One region of the Streptomyces sp. NBC_01390 genome, then DNA from elsewhere that is predicted to be linked to it. Evidence: riboswitches for the same ligand, from Rfam matches in the RefSeq annotation. Region 1 holds a riboswitch; each other region holds the start of a gene.
What was found. Region 1 has a riboswitch for cyclic di-AMP ahead of OG241_RS35465 (NlpC/P60 family protein). Riboswitches for the same ligand answer to the same signal wherever they lie in the genome.

Region 1 (5,218 bases):
CTCGGCGTTCGAGCCGGTGCCCTTCACGCCCACCACGGTTCCCAGACCGAACTGGTCGTGCGTGACCCTGTCCCCCACCGCCAGCGCGACCACCGGCTTCTCGACACCGCCCCGGCGCGTGGCGAAGCCCGACGCGCCCGAGGCAGCGGTGCGCGAGCGCGAGGACGACAGCGACGACGCCACCCCGGAGGCCGGGCCCGAGGAGGTCGCCGGAGCCATCGCGCCCGTGCGCTTCCACTCCAGATGGGCCGCCGGGATCTCCTCCAGGAAACGCGAGGGCGGGTTGTACGAGGGCTGACCCCACGCGCTGCGCAGCGACGACCGCGTCAGATACAGGCGTTCACGCGCGCGCGTGATGCCGACGTAGGCGAGCCGTCGCTCCTCCTCCAGTTCCTTGGCCTGACCGAGGGCACGCATGTGCGGGAAGACGCCGTCCTCCATGCCGGTCAGGAACACCACGGGAAACTCAAGGCCCTTGGCGGTGTGCAGGGTCATCAGGGTGATGACGCCCGAGCCGTCGTCGTCCTCGTCGGGGATCTGGTCGGAGTCGGCGACGAGGGCGACCCGCTCCAGGAACGCGGCGAGCCCTGCCGGAGCCGGCGCCTCGCCCTCGGCGGGCTGATCGGCCTCCCCGGCCTCGGCGGCCACTCCCGACTCCTGTTCGAACTCCAGGGCCACTGCGGCGAGTTCCTGGAGGTTCTCGATCCGGGTCTCGTCCTGCGGGTCGGTCGACGCCTGCAACTCGGCGAGGTAGCCCGTGCGTTCGAGCACCGCTTCGAGGACGGTCGCCGGGCCCGCGCCCGACTCCACGATCGTCCTCAGGTCCTCCATCAGCGTGTTGAACCGCTTGACGGCGTTGGTCGACCGGGAGGCCATGCCGTACGCCTCGTCCACCCGCTTCAGCGCCTGGGGGAAGCTGATCTTCTCGCGCTGGGACAGCGCGTCGATCATCGCCTCCGCGCGGTCGCCGATGCCGCGCTTGGGCACGTTGAGGATACGGCGCAGCGGCACCGAGTCCTCCGGGTTGGCGAGGACGCGCAGGTAGGCCAGGACGTCCCGGACCTCCTTGCGCTCGTAGAAGCGGACACCGCCGACGACCTTGTAAGGCAGGCCTACGCGGATGAAGATCTCCTCGAAGACACGCGACTGGGCGTTCGTCCGGTAGAAGACGGCGACGTCACCCGCCTTCGCGTCGCCCGCGTCCGTCAGCCGATCTATCTCCTCGGCGACGAACTGCGCCTCGTCGTGCTCGGTGTCGGCGACATAGCCGGTGATGCGCGCGCCCGCGCCCGCGTTGGTCCACAGGTTCTTGGGGCGGCGAGACTCGTTGCGCTCGATGACCGCGTTGGCGGCGCTCAGGATCGTCTGCGTCGAACGGTAGTTCTGTTCGAGCATGATCGTCGTCGCGTCCGCGTAGTCCTCCTCGAACTGGAGGATGTTGCGGATCGTCGCACCCCGGAAGGCGTAGATCGACTGGTCGGCGTCTCCCACGACGCACAGCTCGGCGGGAGGCAGGTTGTACTCGCTGGGCGGTACGTCGGCGTCGTCGCCGGTGTGCTCGGCGGTTCCGACGAGTTCCCGTACGAGCGCGTACTGGGCGTGGTTGGTGTCCTGGTACTCGTCGACCAGGACGTGCCGGAAGCGACGGCGGTAGTGCTCGGCGACGTCCGGGAAGGCGCGCAGCAGGTTGACCGTCGTCATGATCAGGTCGTCGAAGTCGAGGGCGTTGGCCTCACGCAGCCGCGACTGGTACATCGCGTACGCCTGGGCGAGGGTCTTCTCGAAACCGTCGCTCGCCTGGGCGGCGAAGTCCTCCTCGTCGATCAGCTCGTTCTTCAGGTTGGAGATCTTCGCACTGAAGGACTTGGGCGGGAAGCGCTTGGGGTCCAGGTCCAGATCGCGGCAGACGAGCGCCATCAGCCGCTTGCTGTCGGCGGCGTCGTAGATCGAGAAGGAGGAGGTGAAGCCGAGCCTCTTGCTCTCCCGCCGCAGAATCCGCACGCACGCGCTGTGGAAGGTCATCACCCACATCGCGTTCGCGCGCGGGCCGACGAGTTGCTCGACGCGTTCCTTCATCTCACCGGCGGCCTTGTTGGTGAAGGTGATCGCGAGGATCTGGCCGGGGTGGACGCTTCGCTCACCGAGCAGATGGGCGATGCGGTGCGTGAGCACACGTGTCTTGCCGGAGCCGGCGCCCGCCACGATGAGCAGAGGGGTGCCGGCGTGCACGACGGCCGCGCGCTGGTTCTCGTTCAGCCCGTCCAGGAGCGCTGCCGGGTCCACCACGGGACGCGGGGCGCCGTCGCGGTAGTACGCGTCCCGGTCCGGCGGCGTGTCGAACTTCCCGCCGAACAGATCGTCCGGAACGGACTCCGGCGCATGCTCGTCCTCGGGCGGTGGCGGGGGTTCCTCCGCGTGGGCCCGAGGGCTCTGGAGGTCCGCCAGGAAGCTGTCGTCAAAGAGGCTGCTCATCGCTCTCCGAGTCTAGGCGCCCCCACTGACAACCCGCTGCCACCCCGAAAACATCCGCCGAACACCGCCCGGCCCGAGCTGTGGCCGGCACTTGTCCGCCCGAACAGCGGGCCCTCGGTCAGTCCTCCATTCACATGATCAGGCAATTCATCCGATACCACCCCGAACCGAATCCATGAAGCCACGTTTAGGGTCGAGGTCACAAATAAGTATCGGGCATAGCGGTCATCAACCTTCACAGAAGCCACACCCGTTGGTTAGCGTGCCGTAAGGCCGCTCGATCTCCACCGGCGAACATCGCCGGGCCGCGCGGCCCCCGCCGAGTCCGATCGTGCCGCCGTGTGCGGCAGGAGCCGGGGACCCACCGAGAACTTGGGGTGAATCGGTCCGACTGCCTTCCAGGGCAAGGACCGTAGGGCAACCCTTCCGAACCACCCGCCCGAACCCGACAGCTAACCCGGTAGGCGGAACATGGAAGGAGTCGCCTCCCTTGGCGTCGTCGCACCGCAAGTCGCGCCCTACGGGAACGCGCGTAGCAGGCATACGGACCCCCGCCTTCGCCACGGCGGCCCTGACCGCTTCCGTAGCCCTGCTGACCCAGACCGCCAACGCCGCGCCCGGGGGGCCCTCCACGTCCCCGGCGCCCTCGGCCGACGACCGGCCGAGCATGGAGGAGGTCGAGGCGGAGGTCGACGACCTCTACCACCAGGCCGAGTCGGCCGCCGACGTGTACAACGCCGCCAAGGAGAGGGCCGCAAAGCAGCAGGGTCGTGTCGACGCCCTGATGGACGACGTGGCCCGGCGCACCCAGAAGCTCAACGACGCGCGCGAGGAGCTGGGTTCCTTCGCCGCGGCCCAGTACCGCACCGGGTCGGCCGCCCCCGACACGGCGACGTTCCTGCTGGCGGACACTCCGCAGGACTACTTCGACCAGAACCAGCTGATGGACCGTATGACGGCCCGCCAGAAGGACACGGTCGACGACTACATCACCCAGCAGGCCGAGACGACGCGGCAGCGCCGGGAGGCCACCGCGAGCCTGGAGTCGCTCACGGAGTCCCAGGACGACCTGCAGACGACGAAGACCGCCGTCCAGACGAAGCTCGCACAGGCCCGCCGACTGCTCTCCCGCCTCACCGCCGAGGAGAAACTGCGGCTCGCGGCGATCGAACGCGCGAAGCAGGCGGACGCCCGCCGCCAGGCGCAGGAACTCGCCCGGCAGCAGCAGGCCGCAGGGCAGCAACGCCAGCAGGACTCGGCAGCGGCGGCGCAGCAGTCACCGGGCACCGGCGCCTCGGACACCTCCACACCCGCGGTCCCCGCCTCCTCGTACGCCGGCAAGGCCGAGAAGGCCCTCGCCTTCGCACGCGCACAGGTCGGCAAGCCGTACGTCTGGGGTGCGACAGGGCCAGATTCGTACGACTGTTCGAGCCTCACTCAGGCCGCCTGGCGGGCCGCCGGAGTCAGCCTTCCGCGCACCACCTACGACCAGGTGAACGCCGGGACAACCGTTTCGCTCTCCGACATCCAACCCGGTGACCTGGTCTTCTTCTACGAGGACATCAGCCATGTCGGCCTGTACATCGGCAACGGCATGATGATCCACGCGCCGAAGCCGGGTGCGTACGTCCGTGAGGAGTCGATCTTCTACGACGGCGAGTCCGCGATCCACAGCGTGGTGCGCCCGGCCTGACGCCCATGTAGGTTCCGATTAGAGATGTCGCTGTCCGAGTGACTTGTCGTCAACTTGTCAGTCGAAACGCTCTCTTCGATCCACGGCCAGGCCCGGAGCCTGGCCGTGCTCTACCGCACGGGTCCACTACCTCGTTGGTTTTCTCGGCTTCTCATCCACGCTACTCATGGTGGTTGCCAGTGTCCTGGTGTCGATGACATCGGACACGAAGGGGCGGCCATGGGGACTGACCCAGGCGTCGCGGACGCGACAGGTAGCTGGACGGTTCAGGCGGCTTATCGGCGGGCCGACGGTCGGCTGGTCGAGGCCGAACTCGACCGGGTCCCGGTGGACGAGGTGGCCGGCGGACAGCCGGTACGCGAGTTCCGTTGGTACCGGGGCCGGAAGCACTACTCGGGTTGGTACCACGCCGCCACAACGGGTCGTCTCGTGGCCTACGAGAGTCGGCTGGAGCTCGCCCGCATTCTGCTTGCCGATTTCGCGCCGGATGTCACGGAGATCGCGGCCCAGCCGTTCCAATTGGTCGGCCCGGACGGTGACCGCGTTCGCCGTCATGTTCCCGATCTGTTCCTCGTCCATGCCGACGGTCTGGTGACCGTCGTGGATGTCAAGGCGCCCTCACGCATGAGGGATCCCAAGGTGATCGCGCAGTTCGACTGGACACGCCAGGTGTGTTCGCGCCGCGGCTGGGTCTATGAGACCTGGTCGGGGGCCGAGCATGCGGTCGTGGAGAACGTGCGGTTCCTGGCTGGCTACCGGCGCCGGGAGCTGGTGGAAGCCTCGCTCGTCCCGCGTGTGCTGGAGGTTGCCGCCTGCCAGCCGACCATCGGTGCCGTCGAGGCCGCGCTGGCCGGGCAGCACTCGTGCGAGATCGTCCGTCCGGTCGTCCTGCACCTGGTGTGGTCCGGTCGGCTCGTTGCTGACCTGCGGACTCCTCTGAACCGTGCAAGCCGGGTTCGGGTGGCGGCATGAATACATACGCGGTGTCCCTGTTTCCGGGAGTGCGTCTCTTCTTCGGCGGTGACGTCGTCGAGGTCGTGGACGTCGACGGGC
Region 2 (5,218 bases), 300 kb from region 1:
TCGATCTCGGCCGCCGGGACAACCAGCACCTCGGATACGGCCACGGCATCCACTACTGCCTCGGTGCCCCGCTCGCCCGCCTGGAGGGCCGCAGCGCGCTTGCCACCCTCCTCACCCGCCTCCCTGACCTGCGACTCGCCGTGGATACGGCCGAGTTGCGATGGCGGGGCGGGCTCATCATGCGTGGACTGCGCACCCTGCCCGTCGAGTTCACGCCGGTGCGCGAATCCGGCCAAACCTTGCCGGCGGCGCCGTAGAAGATCACGAGAAGGTGACGCTCCCTCAACAATGTGATCTTCACGTGATCTGTGCGGCATGAACTTGTGACAAGTGATCGCCTGCGGCTACGTTCGTGCACCAGTGCGATGCCCGGCATCACGCGTCGCACTGGTCCCCGCTGTCTCGTGAAAGGCAACCGCATGCTCTCCGGGAACGGTCGTCACCGTCGCCCCCGCCAGGCCCCGGCGCTGCTCGTCTCGGCCGGCGTCGCCGGCTCCGCCATCGCCATCCCGCTGCTCGGCGCAACCGGCGCCAGCGCGGCCAGTGGCACCACCTGGGACAGGGTCGCGGAGTGCGAGAGCGGCGGCTCCTGGAGTGCCAACCCCGGCAACGGGTACTACGGCGGGCTCCAGTTGACCCAGGCGGACTGGGAGAAGTACGGCGGTCTGTCCTACGCTCCGAGCGCCGACCAGGCCAGCCGTTCCCAGCAGATCGCCGTCGGCGAGAAGATCCTCGCCGACCAGGGCGCCGGGGCCTGGGAGGCCTGCGCGCTGCTGTCCGGGCTCGGCAAGGACACCGGCTCGGCCGACGTCGACACCGGTGTGGCCGGGGGCGACACCGACGGGGACAAGGGTGACGTCTCGGGGCTGGGTCTGGGAGTGATCTCGGGCTCGGGGTCGGACTCCTCTTCCTCCTCCTCGACTTCGGCGTCGCCCACGCCCTCGGGATCCCCCTCCACCGGCTCCTCGGCCCTGACCGGGGGCTCCGACTCGTCGCCGTCCCCGACGCCGTCCGGCGGGGTGAAGACCGGCTCCTCCGGCGCCGGTGACTCCGCCGGGTCGGCCACCTCACCGTCCCCTTCCGACTCGTCGCCCGGCGCGAACGGCTCGAAGAAGGGCGACAGTTCACCCGTAGGGGACGTAAAGGGTGAAGAGTCTGCCAAATCAGGCCAGAAGGCGGAAAAGACGGGTGGTTCGGGCAGTACCGAGACCTCTGCCGGTACCGGCCGTCACCGCGGCAAGGCCGAAGGGTCGTACACCGCGAGCATCGGGGACGCCCTCTGGGATGTCACCGGCTCCATCGATCTCGTCGGCGAGCAGCCCGAACCCTCCAAGCCCGCCGAGCCCACCGCCGGGAGCGACGACTTCCTTGACTCGGGCTCGGGCCTCGTTCTCCCCGGTCAGATCCTTGCGGTAGGTAGCGAACCCGGGCAAAACTAACCGGAGTTCACGTCCTGGTTTCGGGCTGAATGTCCGTTATCGATGCGGTGAGAGATAGGTCTCAGAAGCCCTGATCGTCTTTGTATTTCATCGGATCAGCTGTTTACGGTCGTCATCGCCCGCCACAGTGGGCCCCGCCGGTCGCAACGCCGAATCCTGCCAACGGCCGAACGGGAACAGTCGTCGCGTAAAGCGCCGTAGGCAGGAGCGGGGGACCCAAGGTAGGTGCCGCACCGGGCAGTTGTCCGGAGCGGCTCGGGGTGAAGCCGTACGCCGCCCGACAGGGGCGTACGGCCGGGCAACTCAACCGGCCCGAACCCGACAGCTCACCTCGCAGGCGTCGGTGAGGGGATCTTTCATGCTGTTTTCCGGCAAGGGCAAGCACCGTCGTCCGTCCAAGGCCACCCGCGTCGTCGCCATCGCCGGCGTGACCGGTGCCGCTGTCGCCGCTCCGCTGCTGGCGGCCGGCTCCGCCTCCGCCGCCACCTCCGCCGAGTGGGACACCGTCGCCCAGTGCGAGTCCGGCGGCAACTGGTCCATCAACACCGGCAACGGCTACTACGGCGGCCTGCAGTTCTCCGCCTCGACCTGGGCCGCGTACGGCGGCACGGCGTACGCCGGCACCGCCGACCAGGCGTCGAAGTCCCAGCAGATAACCATCGCCGAGAAGGTCCTCGCGGGCCAGGGCAAGGGTGCCTGGCCGGTCTGCGGCACGGGCCTGTCCAGCGCCTCCTACGACGGCGGTTCGAGCAGCAGCAACGGCGGCGGCACGAGCACGGGTACGAGCAACAACAACTCGTCCAGCGGCTCCAGCTCCAGCGGGTCGAGCGAGACCTCCACCCGCTCCACCGACAGCCAGCAGGCCTCCCGTTCGCAGGAGCGGCCCGCCGCGAAGAAGACCGTCACCACCCCGACCGGCAAGAAGGTCAAGAAGGGCGACGGCGAGTACAAGGTCGTCAAGGGCGACAGCCTCAGTGCGATCGCCCAGGCGCACCACGTCAAGGGCGGCTGGCAGAAGCTGTTCCAGCTGAACAAGGACATCATCGACGACGCCGACTTCATCTTCCCGGGCCAGCAGCTGCACCTCAGCTGATCCCGGTCACCTTCGGGCCGTGCATCCCCCAGATCCCAGCCGGCCCGAAGGTGAACCACAGGACCCTCACAGCCGTGCCTTCCAGAGTGAAGGCCTCGTGCGGGTCACCCCCCGTCCCCCACGGGCTCCCCGCTCCGGTGCGTGTTCCCCCGTACGCACCGGAGCGGGGCTTTTTGTTCCCTGGGGGAACAATGTTTACCCTCGGTTCCGTTCGTGTTCCGTCCATGGGGTGGTCGGACGGCTGGCCGATCCCCCCGAGCCGGTTAGGCTCATCAACGCGGAGCCGCCGCGGCCCCGTACTCGCGAGGCCTCAGCAGCCCCGCGTACCCGCGTCACATTCCATAAGGAGATGCTCGTGCCGTCCATCGACGTCGTCGTAGCCCGGGAAATCCTCGACTCGCGAGGCAACCCCACCGTCGAGGTCGAGGTCGGCCTCGATGACGGCAGCACCGGTCGTGCCGCCGTCCCGTCCGGCGCCTCCACCGGAGCCTTCGAGGCCATCGAGCTGCGCGACGGTGACCCCAACCGCTACCTCGGCAAGGGTGTCGAGAAGGCCGTCCTCGCCGTCATCGAGCAGATCGGCCCGGAGCTCGTCGGCTACGACGCCACCGAGCAGCGCCTGATCGACCAGGCCATGTTCGACCTGGACGCCACCGACAACAAGGGCTCCCTCGGCGCCAACGCCATCCTCGGCGTCTCCCTCGCCGTCGCCCACGCCGCCTCCGAGGCCAGCGACCTGCCGCTCTTCCGCTACCTCGGCGGCCCGAACGCGCACCTGCTGCCCGTCCCGATGATGAACATCCTCAACGGTGGATCCCACGCGGACTCCAACGTCGACATCCAGGAGTTCATGATCGCCCCGATCGGCGCGGAGTCCTTCTCCGAGGCGCTGCGTTGGGGCGCGGAGATCTACCACACCCTCAAGAAGGTGCTGAAGACCAAGGGCCTGTCCACCGGTCTCGGCGACGAGGGCGGCTTCGCCCCGAACCTGGAGTCCAACCGCGCCGCGCTCGACCTCATCATCGAGGCCATCAAGCAGGCCGGCTACGTCCCCGGCGAGCAGATCGGCCTGGCGCTCGACGTCGCCGCGTCCGAGTTCTACAAGGACGGCAAGTACGAGTTCGAGGGCAAGTCCCGCACGGCCGCCGAGATGACCGAGTACTACGAGGAGCTCGTCTCCGCGTACCCGCTCATCTCCATCGAGGACCCGCTGTACGAGGACGACTGGGCCGGCTGGAAGACCATCACCGACAAGCTGGGCGACAAGGTCCAGATCGTCGGCGACGACCTCTTCGTCACCAACCCGGAGCGCCTCGCCCGTGGCATCGAGGAGGGTTCGGCCAACGCCCTGCTCGTCAAGGTCAACCAGATCGGCTCGCTGACCGAGACCCTGGACGCCGTCGAGATGGCGCAGCGCAACGGCTTCAAGTGCATGATGTCCCACCGCTCCGGCGAGACCGAGGACGTCACCATCGCCGACCTCGCCGTCGCGGTGAACTGCGGCCAGATCAAGACCGGCGCCCCGGCCCGCTCGGACCGCGTCGCCAAGTACAACCAGCTCCTGCGCATCGAGGAGATCCTCGACGACGCGGCGGTCTACGCCGGCCGCTCGGCCTTCCCCCGCTTCAAGGGCTGACCCCGACCTGGGTCAAGGCATAGCCAGTCGTACGTACGTCCCCGTACCCGGTCCCGTACCGTGTGCGGGGACGTACGCGCGTGTGAACGGGAGGCGGGAACATGGCCGTGAAGGACCGGGACCGGTTCTCCACCGCGACCAGGATCAAGCTGCTCGGCGAGCAGACGGCGGCCCGCGTCTACCGTTCGCAGACCAAGCGTCAGGCCCGCCGCTCCCGCCTGACCGGCCGTGCGGCCCTGCTCGTCCTGGTGCTCTGCTCGCTGATCGTGGCGCTGGCCTACCCGATAAGGCAGTACGTCTCCCAGCGCGCCGACATCGCCGACCTGGAGCGCGAGCGCGACCAGGCCAGCCGGCGGGTCGAACAGCTGCGCGACCTTAAGGCGCGCTGGCAGGACGACTCGTACGCGGAGCAGCAGATCAGGCAGCGGCTGCACTATGTGATGCCGGGCGAGACCGGATACGTCGTGATCGACCCGGACGCGGCGAAGCAGTCGCGCGTCGACCTGGGCGCGGCCGACCGCCCCTGGTACGCGAACGTCTGGGACGGCGTGGACAAGGCCGACGCCGCCGACCAGTGAGCTCACCAGTGAAGTGAACGGAACAGAGAAGACAGGTATGGACACGCCCCCGCCTCCCACCCCGCGCACCGAGCCGACCGACGCGGACGTCGCGGCCTTCGAGCGGCAGCTCGGCCGCCCGCCGCGCGGGCTGCGCGCCATCGCGCACCGCTGCCCCTGCGGGCACCCGGACGTCGTCGAGACGGCGCCGCGGCTGCCGGACGGCACTCCCTTCCCCACGACGTACTACCTGACGTGCCCCCGCGCCGCCTCGGCGATCGGCACGCTGGAGGCGAACGGCGTGATGAAGGAGATGACGGAACGGCTGGCGACGGACCCGGAGCTGGCCGCCGCGTACCGGGCCGCGCACGAGGACTACATCGCCCGCCGGGACGCGATCGAGGTCCTGGAGGGCTTCCCGAGCGCGGGCGGCATGCCGGACCGTGTGAAGTGCCTGCACGTCCTCGTGGGCCACTCGCTGGCCGCCGGCCCC
Region 3 (5,218 bases), 6.6 Mb from region 1:
CGCACGCCATGAACGCCAGCGACGACCCGTCAGCCCGTTACGTCCTGCCCGAGTTCACCGAACGCACCAGTTCCGGGAGCCGGACGCTCGATCCGTACTCGAAGCTCCTGGAAGAGCGGATCGTCTTTCTCGGGACGCCGGTCGACGACACCTCGGCGAACGACGTGATGGCCCAGTTCATGCATCTCGAGTACCTCGCGCCCGACCGGGACATCTCCCTGTACATCAACTCCCCCGGCGGCTCGTTCAGCGCGATGACGGCGATCTACGACACGATGCGGTTCGTCACCTGCGACGTGGAGACGGTCTGCCTGGGGCAGGCGGCCTCCGCGGCGGCCGTGCTGCTGGCCGCGGGTACGCCGGGCAAGCGCAGCGCGCTGCCGGGAGCCCGGGTGCTGATCCACCAGCCCTCGCTGTCCGAGCCGGTCCACGGCCAGGTGAGCGATCTCTCCATTCAGGCCCAGGAGTTGGGCCGGGTCCGTAACCTGCTGGAAGAACTGCTCGTACGGCACACCGGCCAGAGCGCGGAGCGGGTCGCCGCGGACATCGAGCGGGACAAGATCCTGGACGCCCAGGCCGCTCTGGAATACGGGCTGGTGGACCGGATCGTGCCCAGCCGCAAGTCGTCGCACCCCACCCCCGGTACGAGGTGAGCCGCCGATGCTTCCACCCGAACTTCCTCCGCTGCCCGCGCTGACGCGCGCGGAGGGCGAGTTGATCGACCGTTACCTCGAAGTGGCCGATCTGCTCGGCCGTATCAATCCCGCCTATCACGGCGACACCTACCGCGGGCTGAGGGCCGCGCAGGCGCTCGTCGCCAAGGCGGTGGCGTTGCGCGACGCGCTGGAGCTGATGCACCAGCGGGGCGAGGCCGAGGTGCACGCCCATACGCTGGCGCGTGCGCTGCGCGTCCTGGACGGGGAGCGCCGCACGGCGCGCGTCACCGTTCCTCGTGAGCCCGCCGGTTGACGCGCCGCATCCACGGGACCGCATCAGGCGGGCTCATCCGTCAGGTGACGGACTGTCCGGAACGGATGGGGAAGTGACTAGGCGGCATCCCCCGTTCGGAGTAGTCGCGGATCCCCCGTCCGGCCCGCTCGACTTGCGCGACACGCACGGTTCGTAACCGAATCGAGACCGCTCAACCCCTGGTCCGAGGGTGCGCGACCCCCTCGAAAGTCCTTCGTGGGTACGGGTGTCCACCCGAACGGGCCAGCGGTGAGTAACCCCACAAAGCCCCGTTTCCATTGGGATTTTCCCACTTCCATGAGCCAAGATCCCTTCCTGACGACAAGCCCCCGCCACAAGCGGCGGGGCGATCCGGGCGGACGCCGAGTCCTGCCGCCGCCTGGATGACCGGTCGACAGATGTGCATCGGCAGGAGTGGAGGACCCAAGCACGACGGGTCGCCGGAACGGTCACGCCATGACCGGGCCGAGCAGCCCTTGGGGTGAAGCCGCGTCAGCGGCCGGGCAACTTCGCCAGCCCGAATCCGACAGGTCATCCTTCACAGGCGGCTGACGAAGGGTTGCGCATGTCTGCGCTCAATCGTGTCCCGTCGCTGATGACCCGGGCCGGTACGGCCTCGGCTCTCACCCTCGCCGCCGTGGGCGGCAGCCTGGTGATCCCCGGTGTCGCGACCAACGCCGCCGCGGCGGTCGCACCGTCGACGAAGGCACTTCAGATCGCGGCTTCGAAGAAGGGCTCCGCGTACAAGTACGGCGCCGCGGGACCGAAGAGGTTCGACTGCTCCGGTCTGACGCAGTATTCGTACAAGAAGGCGGGCAAGTCCCTGCCACGTACGGCGGCGGCCCAGTACAACAAGACCAAGCACATCTCCGCCAAGAGCCGCAGGGGCGGGGACCTGGTCTTCTTCCACTCGGGCTCGAACGTCTACCACGTGGGCATCTACGCCGGGAAGGGAAAGATCTGGCACTCCCCGAAGACTGGGGATGTCGTGAAGCTCCAGAAGATCTGGACGAAGAGCGTCTGGTACGGCCGGGTCAGCTGACCTCCCCGGGGTGGGCCGGCGGCCAGGAGCCGCCGGCCCGCCCCGGGCCCCGTTCACAGCGACAGCGACGCCTCCAGCGGGAACAGCGCGCCGAAGCCCGTCGGCGCGGCGTCACGGCTCCTGCTGTCCGACCGCGGTCACCGGAGGCCTGGCCGGGACCGTCCACGGGAGTTCGATCGACACCGTCTTGCCGCCCTCCCGAGTGGGGCGGACCCGCAGTTTGCCGCCCGACTCGGCGGTCAGCCAGCGGATGATGACCATCCCGCGCCCGTTGTCCTGCTGCACGGCGGCGGGCAGCCGTTTGGGGAAACGCGGGTGGCTGTCGGTCACCCCGATGCGCAGGTTTTCGTCACGATCGAGGGCGATGTCCACCGTGAAGGTGGGTGACAACCCGAAGGTGTGCTGTACGGCATTCGTGGCGAGTTCCGAGATGATCAGGCGGATGCTGTCGGCGGCTTCGGAGTCACCCGGCAGGCCCCATTCCGCCAGCACGTTGGCGACATACGCGCGGGCGGCGGAGACCGAGGCGGGATCGCTCGGCAGAGTGACGGATGCTTCCAGGTGGTCTGCCATGGCGACGTCGTCCCTTTCCCACAGGACCGGGGCCCGACACGGAGCGGCTGATTCGAGTACGGTCCCGGACTGGTGCTTCGCGCCAGACTGCCATTCCGGCGCCGGTCACGGGGTGCGATCCACCAAGATATGCATATATCTGTCGCTCGAAGCGGTGAACTCTGCGACCCCAGAACGTATTCGGGCGGCTCATCAGGAGTAAGGGGTGGCCCATGCAGTACGGTCCCGCGGTGCGCCGCCGAAAGCTGGGTGCCGAACTGCGCGCGCTGCGTGCCAGGGCCGGGCTCACAAGCGGTCAGGCGGCCCGTCTGGTGGGCTGGCACCAGTCGAAGGTGAGCCGGATCGAGACAGGTGCGAGCGGCGTGAAACCGGCGGACGTCCGGTTACTTCTGGACGCGTACGCCGTTCCCGAGGGCGAGTCGCGTGAGCTGCTGCTCGTACTGGCGGGGACCGAGGACGGCGACCGGCACAACTGGTGGCATGCCTACCGTGGCGTACTGCCGCCCGCCTACCGGGATTTCATCAGCCTGGAGTCGCAGGCAGGCACCATGCGCACGCTGGAGACCTCGGTGGTGCCGGGGTTGCTGCAGACCCGGGAGTACGCCCGTGCGGTGACCCGGGCCGCGGTGGACGGCCTGGAAGAGAAGCGGCTCGACGCGCTGGTCGAGGTGCGGCTGGCCCGGCAGGACGTGCTGCGTTCGGACCGGCCGCTGGAGCTGAGCGCGGTCCTCGACGAGGCGGTGCTGCGCCGCGAGGTGGGCGGACCCGAGGTGATGACACGTCAGCTGGCGTGGCTTTTGGAAGCGGCCCAACTGCCTCAAGTGCGGCTGCAGATCCTGCCGTTCACCGCAGGGGCGTATATCGGTATTACCGGGCCTTTCGTTATCTTCTCCTTTCCGAGCACTTCTGACTTGGATGTGGTTGTTCTCGACCAGATGATGAGTAGCCTCTACCTCGAACGGAAAGAAGACCTCCGGGCCTACAGCGAGGCCTTCAACACCCTTCAGATCCACGCCCTTTCGCCCGAGGACTCGTTGGATTTCATCGCCGGTCTGCATTACGGCGTGTGAGGAGGCACCATGACCGCACTGCCTCGGAACGTACCGTCCGTCGTCGAACCGCCCGGTGTGCGATGGCTGCGCAGCAGCTACAGCACCGGCGCGAACAACTGTGTGGAGACGGCCCGTCCGGACACCGATGTCCCGGCCGGACCGCTCGCCGTACGCGACTCCAAGAACGCCACCGGGCCCGTCCTGCTCTTCTCCCCCGAGAGCTGGCAGGGATTCCTCACCGCGTTCCGGTGATCGCCCTACGACACACGGCCGCGGTCCGCCGACTCATGGTCGCGTGTCACTGATCAACGGCACTGTGGATCTCCGCGTCTACGGTCGGTTCTCGCCGATCACCTGTACCGCCCGCGCGATCTGTTCCTCGGCCAGGTCCGCGCGGGCGGTCAGCCGCAGCCGGGACACCCCGTCGGGCACGGACGGCGGGCGGAAGCAGCCCACGCCCACTCCGGCGGCCCGGCAGTCGGCCGCCCACCGCACGGCCCCCTCCGGGGACGGTGCGCGCACGGATACCACGGCCGCGTCCGGCCGGACCGCCGACAGCCCCTCCGCCGTCAGCCGGGTGTGCAGCTCACGCGCCACCGCACGCGCCCGGGCGGCCCGTTCGGGCTCGCGGCGCAGCAGGGTGAGGGCCGCGAGGGCCGCGCCCGCCGCGGCGGGCGCGAGACCGGTGTCGAAGATGAACGTCCGGGCCGCGTTGACGAGGTGTTCGATCACCCGGGCGGGCCCCAGCACCGCACCCCCCTGGCTGCCGAGCGACTTGGACAGCGTGACCGTCACGACGACGTCCGGCGCGCCCGCCAGTCCGGCCGCGAAGGCCGACCCCTGCCCGCCCTCGCCCAGGACTCCCAGCCCGTGGGCGTCGTCGACGACCATTCCCGCACCGAACTCCCGGCAGGCGGCGGCGAGTTCGGCCAGCGGTGCGGCGTCCCCGTCGACCGAGAAGACCGTGTCGGACACGGCGACGGCCGGCCCGGTGTGGGTGCCGAGTGCCTTGCGGAAGGCGTCCGGGTCGGCGTGCCCGACGACCTGGGTCGTCCCCCGGGCGAGGCGGCAGCCGTCGATCAGCGAGGCGTGATTGCCCGCGTCCGAGACGACGAGGGAGCCGTGCGGTGCGAGCGCGGTGACAGCGGCGAGGTTGGCCGCGTAGCCGGAGGAGAAGACCAGGGCGGCCTCGAAGCCGCAGAATTCGGCCAGTTCGCGTTCGAGTTCCGCGTGCAGTTCGGTACTGCCCGTGACGAGCCGCGAGCCGGTGGCCCCGCCGCCCCAGCGCCGGGCGGCCCGGGCCGCGCCCTCGGTGACCTCGGGGTGGCGGGCCAGGCCCAGATAGTCGTTGCTCGCGAGGTCGAGGAGCGGGGAGTCGGCGGGGCGGGGCCGCAGGGTCCGTACGAGCCCGGCGCGGCGGCGCGCCTCGGCCTGCTCGTCGATCCAGCCGAACGCCATGAGTCCTCCGGGCAGCTACGTGTTTGTAGGCAGTGGACAGACCCTAGCCGGACCCTCTGACACCCAGGATGTGGCAATACCCACAGCCGGTTTTATCAAGCAAGGAAAAAGACCAGGTCAGAGG
Region 4 (5,218 bases), 1.2 Mb from region 1:
TGCTGCCCGTCGTGACCTTCGTGTCGGCCGGGCTCGTCGTGGTCGGTGCGTTCAGCGTCTTCGTCGTGGTGTCCGTGGCGTCTCAGTATTCGCGGCATTCCGCACGAGTAACCGGTTGGGCACCACTCCAACCGTTCCCGTGCACCGCGCGTGGGCGGCCCTGGCGGAGCGCCGTCAGCCGACGCTGAGTTCGGTGAGGCCGGTGTGGCCGCTCACGCCGCCCAACTCGCCCAGCGGCAGCGTGTGCTGGGTCTGCAGCACCTTCGCGCGGAGGTAGCGGACGTTGTCCGGGGTGGTGAAGACGCCGGTGGGGACGCGGTCGTGGACGTCCATGCCCAGGGCCCGGAGCTGGTTGGCCTTGTCCGGGTTGTTGGAGAGGAGGTCCAGCGAGTCGATGCCCAGGGCCTGGAGCATCTGGGCCGCCGCCGTGTAGTCGCGGGCGTCCTCGGGGAGACCCAGCGCGGCGTTCGCGGCGTAGGTGTCGAGGCCCTGGTCCTGGAGGGCGTACGCGTCGAGCTTGTTGTAGAGGCCGATGCCCCGACCCTCCTGGCGGAGGTAGAGCAGGACGCCGCCGCGCTCGGCGATGCGCTCGACGGCCTCGCGCAGCTGCGGGCCGCAGTCGCAGCGGGCCGAGCCGAAGACGTCACCCGTGAGGCACTCGGAGTGCAGCCGGACCAGCGGGGTGGTGCCGGGCTTCGGTTCGCCGAGGACGACCGCCACGTGCTCCTGGCCGTCGGTCAGGCCGTGGAAGGTGACCAGCTCGGTGTCGACGCTGTAACCGTCGTGGAAGCGGAGCGGTACCCGGACACGGGAGCGCTGGGTGGCGGCGGTGAAGTCGGGCATGCGGGGCTCCCGGGTCGGTCCGATCGATCCTCCGGACCTGCTCCTGCTCAGCAGCCTTGCTTCAGATTTGAAGCAGATCCTTGTACGAAGAGTGACCCTACCCCATGCTTCAAAGTTAAAGCAATGGAATTGTGACAGCCCTCATGCACCGGAGTCGCCGGAGTCGCACGACGGCGACGACCTGCGCAGCCAGGGCAGGCCTTCCGGCGCCGACTCCGTCCCGTCCCCCTGGAGCGCCCGCTCGATCCGCGTACCGATCTCCTCCAGCTGGCCCACCTGCTCCGGGGTCAGATGGTCGAAGAGGGCGGCGCGGACCGTGGCGACATGCCCCGGTGCGGTGCGCTCCAGCACCGCCATGCCCTCCTCGGTCAACGCGGCGACCGTCCCCCGCTTGTCCCACTTGCAGGCCTCGCGCCGTACGTGACCGTCCTTCTCCAGCCTGGCCACCGCGTACGTCAGCCGACTGCGCGTGATCTTCAGCTTCTCGGCGAGATCGGTCATGCGCAGCCGCCGCTCGGGCGTCTCGGAGAGATACGCCAGGATCGTGTAATAGAGGTGCGGCATCCCGGCGTCCTGCTGGAGCTGCCGGTCGAGCGCGTCCTCCAGAAGCAGGGAGGCCGCGACGTACGCGCGCCACGCGCGCTGCTCCTCGAGGGTGAGCCAGCGGGTCGTCATGACACCAGTGTAGGTTTGTTTAAAACTTGAACCAAGCTCGCCCGGTCAAGAAGAGCTCGCCGGTCAAGAGCTCGCCGGTCACGAGCTCACTGGTACAAGAAGAGAGTGCCCCATGCCCCTCCCGCACGTCCTGTTGTCCGCCGCCGTCTCTCTCGACGGCTACCTGGACGACACCGGCCCCGAGCGGCTGCTGCTCTCCAGCCCCGCCGACTTCGACCGCGTCGACGAGGTACGGGCGGCCAGCGACGCCATCCTCATCGGCGCCGGCACCATCCGCGCCGACAACCCGCGTCTCCTGGTCAACTCGCCCGAGCGGCGGGCCGCGCGGCTGGCGGCCGGAAAGCCCGAGTATCCGCTCAAGGTGACCGTGAGCGGATCGGGGGAGCTGGACCCGGCCGCCAACTTCTGGCACACGGGTGGCGAGAAGGCCGTGTACACGACGGACAAGGGTGCCGAACAGGCCCGGCGGGCCGGCCTCGGCGCCGATGTCGACATCGTGGCCCTGGGCCCCGGCGCGCTCGACTGGCGAGCCCTGCTCGAACACCTGCATGACGTACGGGGTGTCCGGCGCCTCATGGTCGAGGGTGGTGGCACCGTCCACACCCAGCTTCTCCGGCAGGGCCTCGCCGACGAACTCCAGCTCGTCCTCGCGCCCCTCTTCGTCGGCGACCCCGACGCCCCCCGTCTCTTCGGCCCCGGCGGCTACCAGGGCGGCCGGCTCCGGCTCACGGAGACGCGCCGTATCGAGGACGTCGTCCTGATGCGGTACGAGCCCACGGCCCCCGGCGCCGGCCCGCTCGCCTCCGCCGCCGACCGGCACTGGCTGGCACTGGCGTGCGAACTGGCCCAGCTGTGTCCGCCGTCGCGAACGGCGTTCAGCGTGGGGGCGGTGGTGGTGGCCGCCGACGGTACGGAACTGGCGCGCGGGCACTCCCGGGAGGGCGGCGACCCGGTCGTGCACGCCGAGGAGTCCGCGCTCGCGAAGCTCGACCCGGCCGACCCCCGGCTCCGGACGGCCACCGTCTACAGCAGCCTGGAGCCCTGTGCCCGCCGAGCCTCCCGCCCCGCCCCCTGCGCCCGGCTGATCCTCGACGCGGGCGTCCGCCGGGTGGTCACCGCCTGGCGTGAGCCGGACACCTTCGTGGTGGCGGCGGACGGGAACGGGCTGCTCTCCGGGGAGGGCGTCGAGGTCGTCGTACTCCCCGAGTTCGCGGAGCGGGCCAAGGCCCCCAACGCCCACCTGCCCGGCTGACGTGCCGCTTCCGCGGGGCCCGGGCACCGGACCCCGACCGAGGCTGGTGATCGAGGTCCCGCGGATGGCGTATAGTTGTGTTCAGCGGCGCGGGGTGGAGCAGCTCGGTAGCTCGCTGGGCTCATAACCCAGAGGTCGCAGGTTCAAATCCTGTCCCCGCTACTGAAGGCCCAGGGCCGGAAAACCACGAAAGTGGCTTTCCGGCCCTGAGTCGTTCCCTGAGTCGTTTGTGCCCGCGTCGATCGCGTCGAAGGTCGGCTGTCATCGCCTGTCACCAAGGGTGAGTGAACGATCTCGTTCCGCATAACATCTGACACTCCGTCAAAACTCGGCAGTCACTTACGGCATGGTCAACTCGCCCGATTTTCACCGGTGGTGACCCAGAAAGTCCTCGGGAAAAGGATTAACGATCAACGGGAACAGCTTGGAATCCGGTGTCCAGGTCTATTAACGTTCGATAACGCAGCGCGGTAGTCCCAGCCGTCACAAGAGTCGGCTCCGTGCGCAAGTGCCTAATCCCGCAAGGGAACCGGGGAACCACCAACTTGGGGTGAATCGCTCGTCCGCCTCCGTGGCAACACGGCCGGTATACGCGCGTAGGAGACCTTCCTGCTCCGAACCCGTCAGCTAACCCGGTAGGCGAGAAGGAAGGAAAGGAGCACGCCCACGTGGCGTCAAACCCGCCCGCCCCAGAAGCCCCCTCCGTGCCGAACCGGCGCAGCAGCGAGACCGAGGACGGGAAGATCCCGACCTTCGGCTTCGGCAGCTACCGCACCGACGAGGGCCCCTGGGAGGAGTGGAATCCCAGCGCGGACTCCACCCGCCCTGTTCGCGGCCGGCACCGCGTCGGCAAGCAGCGCGGCGGAGGGCTCGCCCGCAGCTCCACCGTTCTCGGCGTCGGCGTCATAGCCGCTGTCGGCGGGGCCGGCATGGCCACCGCGCAGAGCGGCAAGCCGCCGGTCTCCATCTCCATCCCCGACCTGCCCTCGGTCGGCTCGCCCTTCACGCACGACTCGGACGACGAGCCCAAGGGCTCCGCCACCGCGCTCAGCAGCGTCGGCGTGACTCCCGAGGAGACCGAGCAGGGCACCAGCGACGCCGGCGAGGCCCTGCGCAGCCGCATCATCCTCCAGGCCGAGCAGCAGAAGGACCAGGCCGAGGCCAAGGTCCAGCAGGCCGCCCAGGACGCCGCCGCGAGGAAGGCCGCCGCCGAGGCCGCCAAGGTGAAGCGGGAGGCCGCGGCCAAGGTCGCCGCCGAGAAGAAGAAGATCGCGGAGGCCGCGGCGGCGAAGGTGGAGGCCGCGCGTCTCGCCACGCTCGCCAAGCAGTACACGCTGCCGACCTCCTCGTACACGATCACCGGGACGTTCGGTCAGGCCGGCTCGCTGTGGTCCTCCGGCTACCACACCGGCCTCGACTTCGCTGCGCCCACCGGTACGCCGATCAAGGCCATCCACAGCGGCACGGTCACCGAGGCGGGCTGGAGCGGCTCGTACGGCTACCGCACCATCCTCACCCTCGACGACGGCACCGAGCTGTGGTTCGCCCACCAGTCGTCGATCAACGTCAGCGTCGGCCAGAAGGTCGCCACGGGTGACGTCATCGGCCGCGTCGGCGCCACCGGCAACGTCACCGGGGCCCACCTCCACCTGGAGGTGCACACCAGCAGCTCGGACAGTGCCGGCATCGACCCGATGGCGTGGCTGCGGAGCATGGGCCTCAACCCGTAGAGCCGAAGCCGTAGAGCAGTAGAAGCCGCATCCTAGAGGCCGGGGAGGCACTTTCCCCGGCCTCTTGCTGTGCGTCGTTCACACAGTCTTCGTGAACCGGACGGAATGGGGGCCTCCGTGGCGGGCGTTGACGACGAGCATGACTGCTCTTCGCAAGCTCGGCTCATCGGACCTGGAAGTCTTCCCGCTCGCCCTCGGTGGCAACGTCTTCGGCTGGACCGCCGACGAGACGCAATCCTTCGAGGTGCTCGACGCCTACGCCGCGGCCGGCGGCAACTTCATCGACACCGCCGACGTCTACTCGGCCTGGGTCGACGGCAACAAGGGCGGCGAGTCCGAGACGATCATCGGCAACTGGCTGAAGGCGCGGGGCAACCGCTCGGACATCGTGGTCGCCACGAAGGTCAGCCAGCACCCCGAGTATCCCGGCCTCTCCGGCGGCAACATCAAGGCCGCCGCCGACGCCTCCCTGCGCCGCCTCGGCACCGACCACATCGACCTGTACTTCACGCACTTCGACCAGCCCGAGGTGCCCGTCGAGGAGATCATCGGCGCCCTCGACGAACTGGTGACCGCGGGCAAGGTGCGGTACATCGCCGCCTCCAACCTCTCGCCCGAGCGGCTCCAGGACTCGCTGGACTTCTCCGACCGTGAGGGCCTGGCCAAGTACGTGGCCATCCAGCCCCACTACAACCTGGTCTCACGCGACACCTACGAG

Region 2: another riboswitch for cyclic di-AMP. It lies ahead of OG241_RS34175 (transglycosylase family protein); the one in region 1 lies ahead of OG241_RS35465 (NlpC/P60 family protein).
Region 3: another riboswitch for cyclic di-AMP. It lies ahead of OG241_RS05525 (C40 family peptidase); the one in region 1 lies ahead of OG241_RS35465 (NlpC/P60 family protein).
Region 4: another riboswitch for cyclic di-AMP. It lies ahead of OG241_RS30285 (M23 family metallopeptidase); the one in region 1 lies ahead of OG241_RS35465 (NlpC/P60 family protein).

The regions. Positions count from the first base shown of each region.
Region 1 is NZ_CP109551.1:7,863,805-7,869,022, reverse strand. It holds gene pcrA (DNA helicase PcrA) at 1-2,472, opposite strand, end outside; cyclic di-AMP (ydaO/yuaA leader) riboswitch at 2,798-2,955, shown strand; gene OG241_RS35465 (NlpC/P60 family protein) at 2,963-4,165, shown strand; gene OG241_RS35460 (TnsA-like heteromeric transposase endonuclease subunit) at 4,385-5,137, shown strand; gene OG241_RS35455 (helix-turn-helix domain-containing protein) at 5,203-5,218, shown strand, end outside.
Region 2 is NZ_CP109551.1:7,564,060-7,569,277, forward strand. It holds gene OG241_RS34165 (cytochrome P450) at 1-257, shown strand, start outside; gene OG241_RS34170 (transglycosylase family protein) at 420-1,439, shown strand; cyclic di-AMP (ydaO/yuaA leader) riboswitch at 1,623-1,794, shown strand; gene OG241_RS34175 (transglycosylase family protein) at 1,798-2,532, shown strand; gene eno (phosphopyruvate hydratase) at 2,882-4,168, shown strand; gene OG241_RS34185 (septum formation initiator family protein) at 4,270-4,746, shown strand; gene OG241_RS34190 (DUF501 domain-containing protein) at 4,784-5,218, shown strand, end outside.
Region 3 is NZ_CP109551.1:1,296,321-1,301,538, forward strand. It holds gene OG241_RS05515 (ATP-dependent Clp protease proteolytic subunit) at 9-653, shown strand; gene OG241_RS05520 (hypothetical protein) at 661-969, shown strand; cyclic di-AMP (ydaO/yuaA leader) riboswitch at 1,352-1,531, shown strand; gene OG241_RS05525 (C40 family peptidase) at 1,535-2,011, shown strand; gene OG241_RS05530 (ATP-binding protein) at 2,123-2,584, opposite strand; gene OG241_RS05535 (helix-turn-helix domain-containing protein) at 2,797-3,654, shown strand; gene OG241_RS05540 (DUF397 domain-containing protein) at 3,664-3,888, shown strand; gene OG241_RS05545 (8-amino-7-oxononanoate synthase) at 3,967-5,094, opposite strand.
Region 4 is NZ_CP109551.1:6,701,669-6,706,886, forward strand. It holds gene OG241_RS30260 (YhjD/YihY/BrkB family envelope integrity protein) at 1-131, opposite strand, end outside; gene ribA (GTP cyclohydrolase II) at 175-843, opposite strand; gene OG241_RS30270 (MarR family winged helix-turn-helix transcriptional regulator) at 985-1,518, opposite strand; gene OG241_RS30275 (dihydrofolate reductase family protein) at 1,631-2,770, shown strand; tRNA gene OG241_RS30280 (tRNA-Met) at 2,859-2,932, shown strand; cyclic di-AMP (ydaO/yuaA leader) riboswitch at 3,270-3,427, shown strand; gene OG241_RS30285 (M23 family metallopeptidase) at 3,439-4,500, shown strand; gene OG241_RS30290 (aldo/keto reductase) at 4,640-5,218, shown strand, end outside.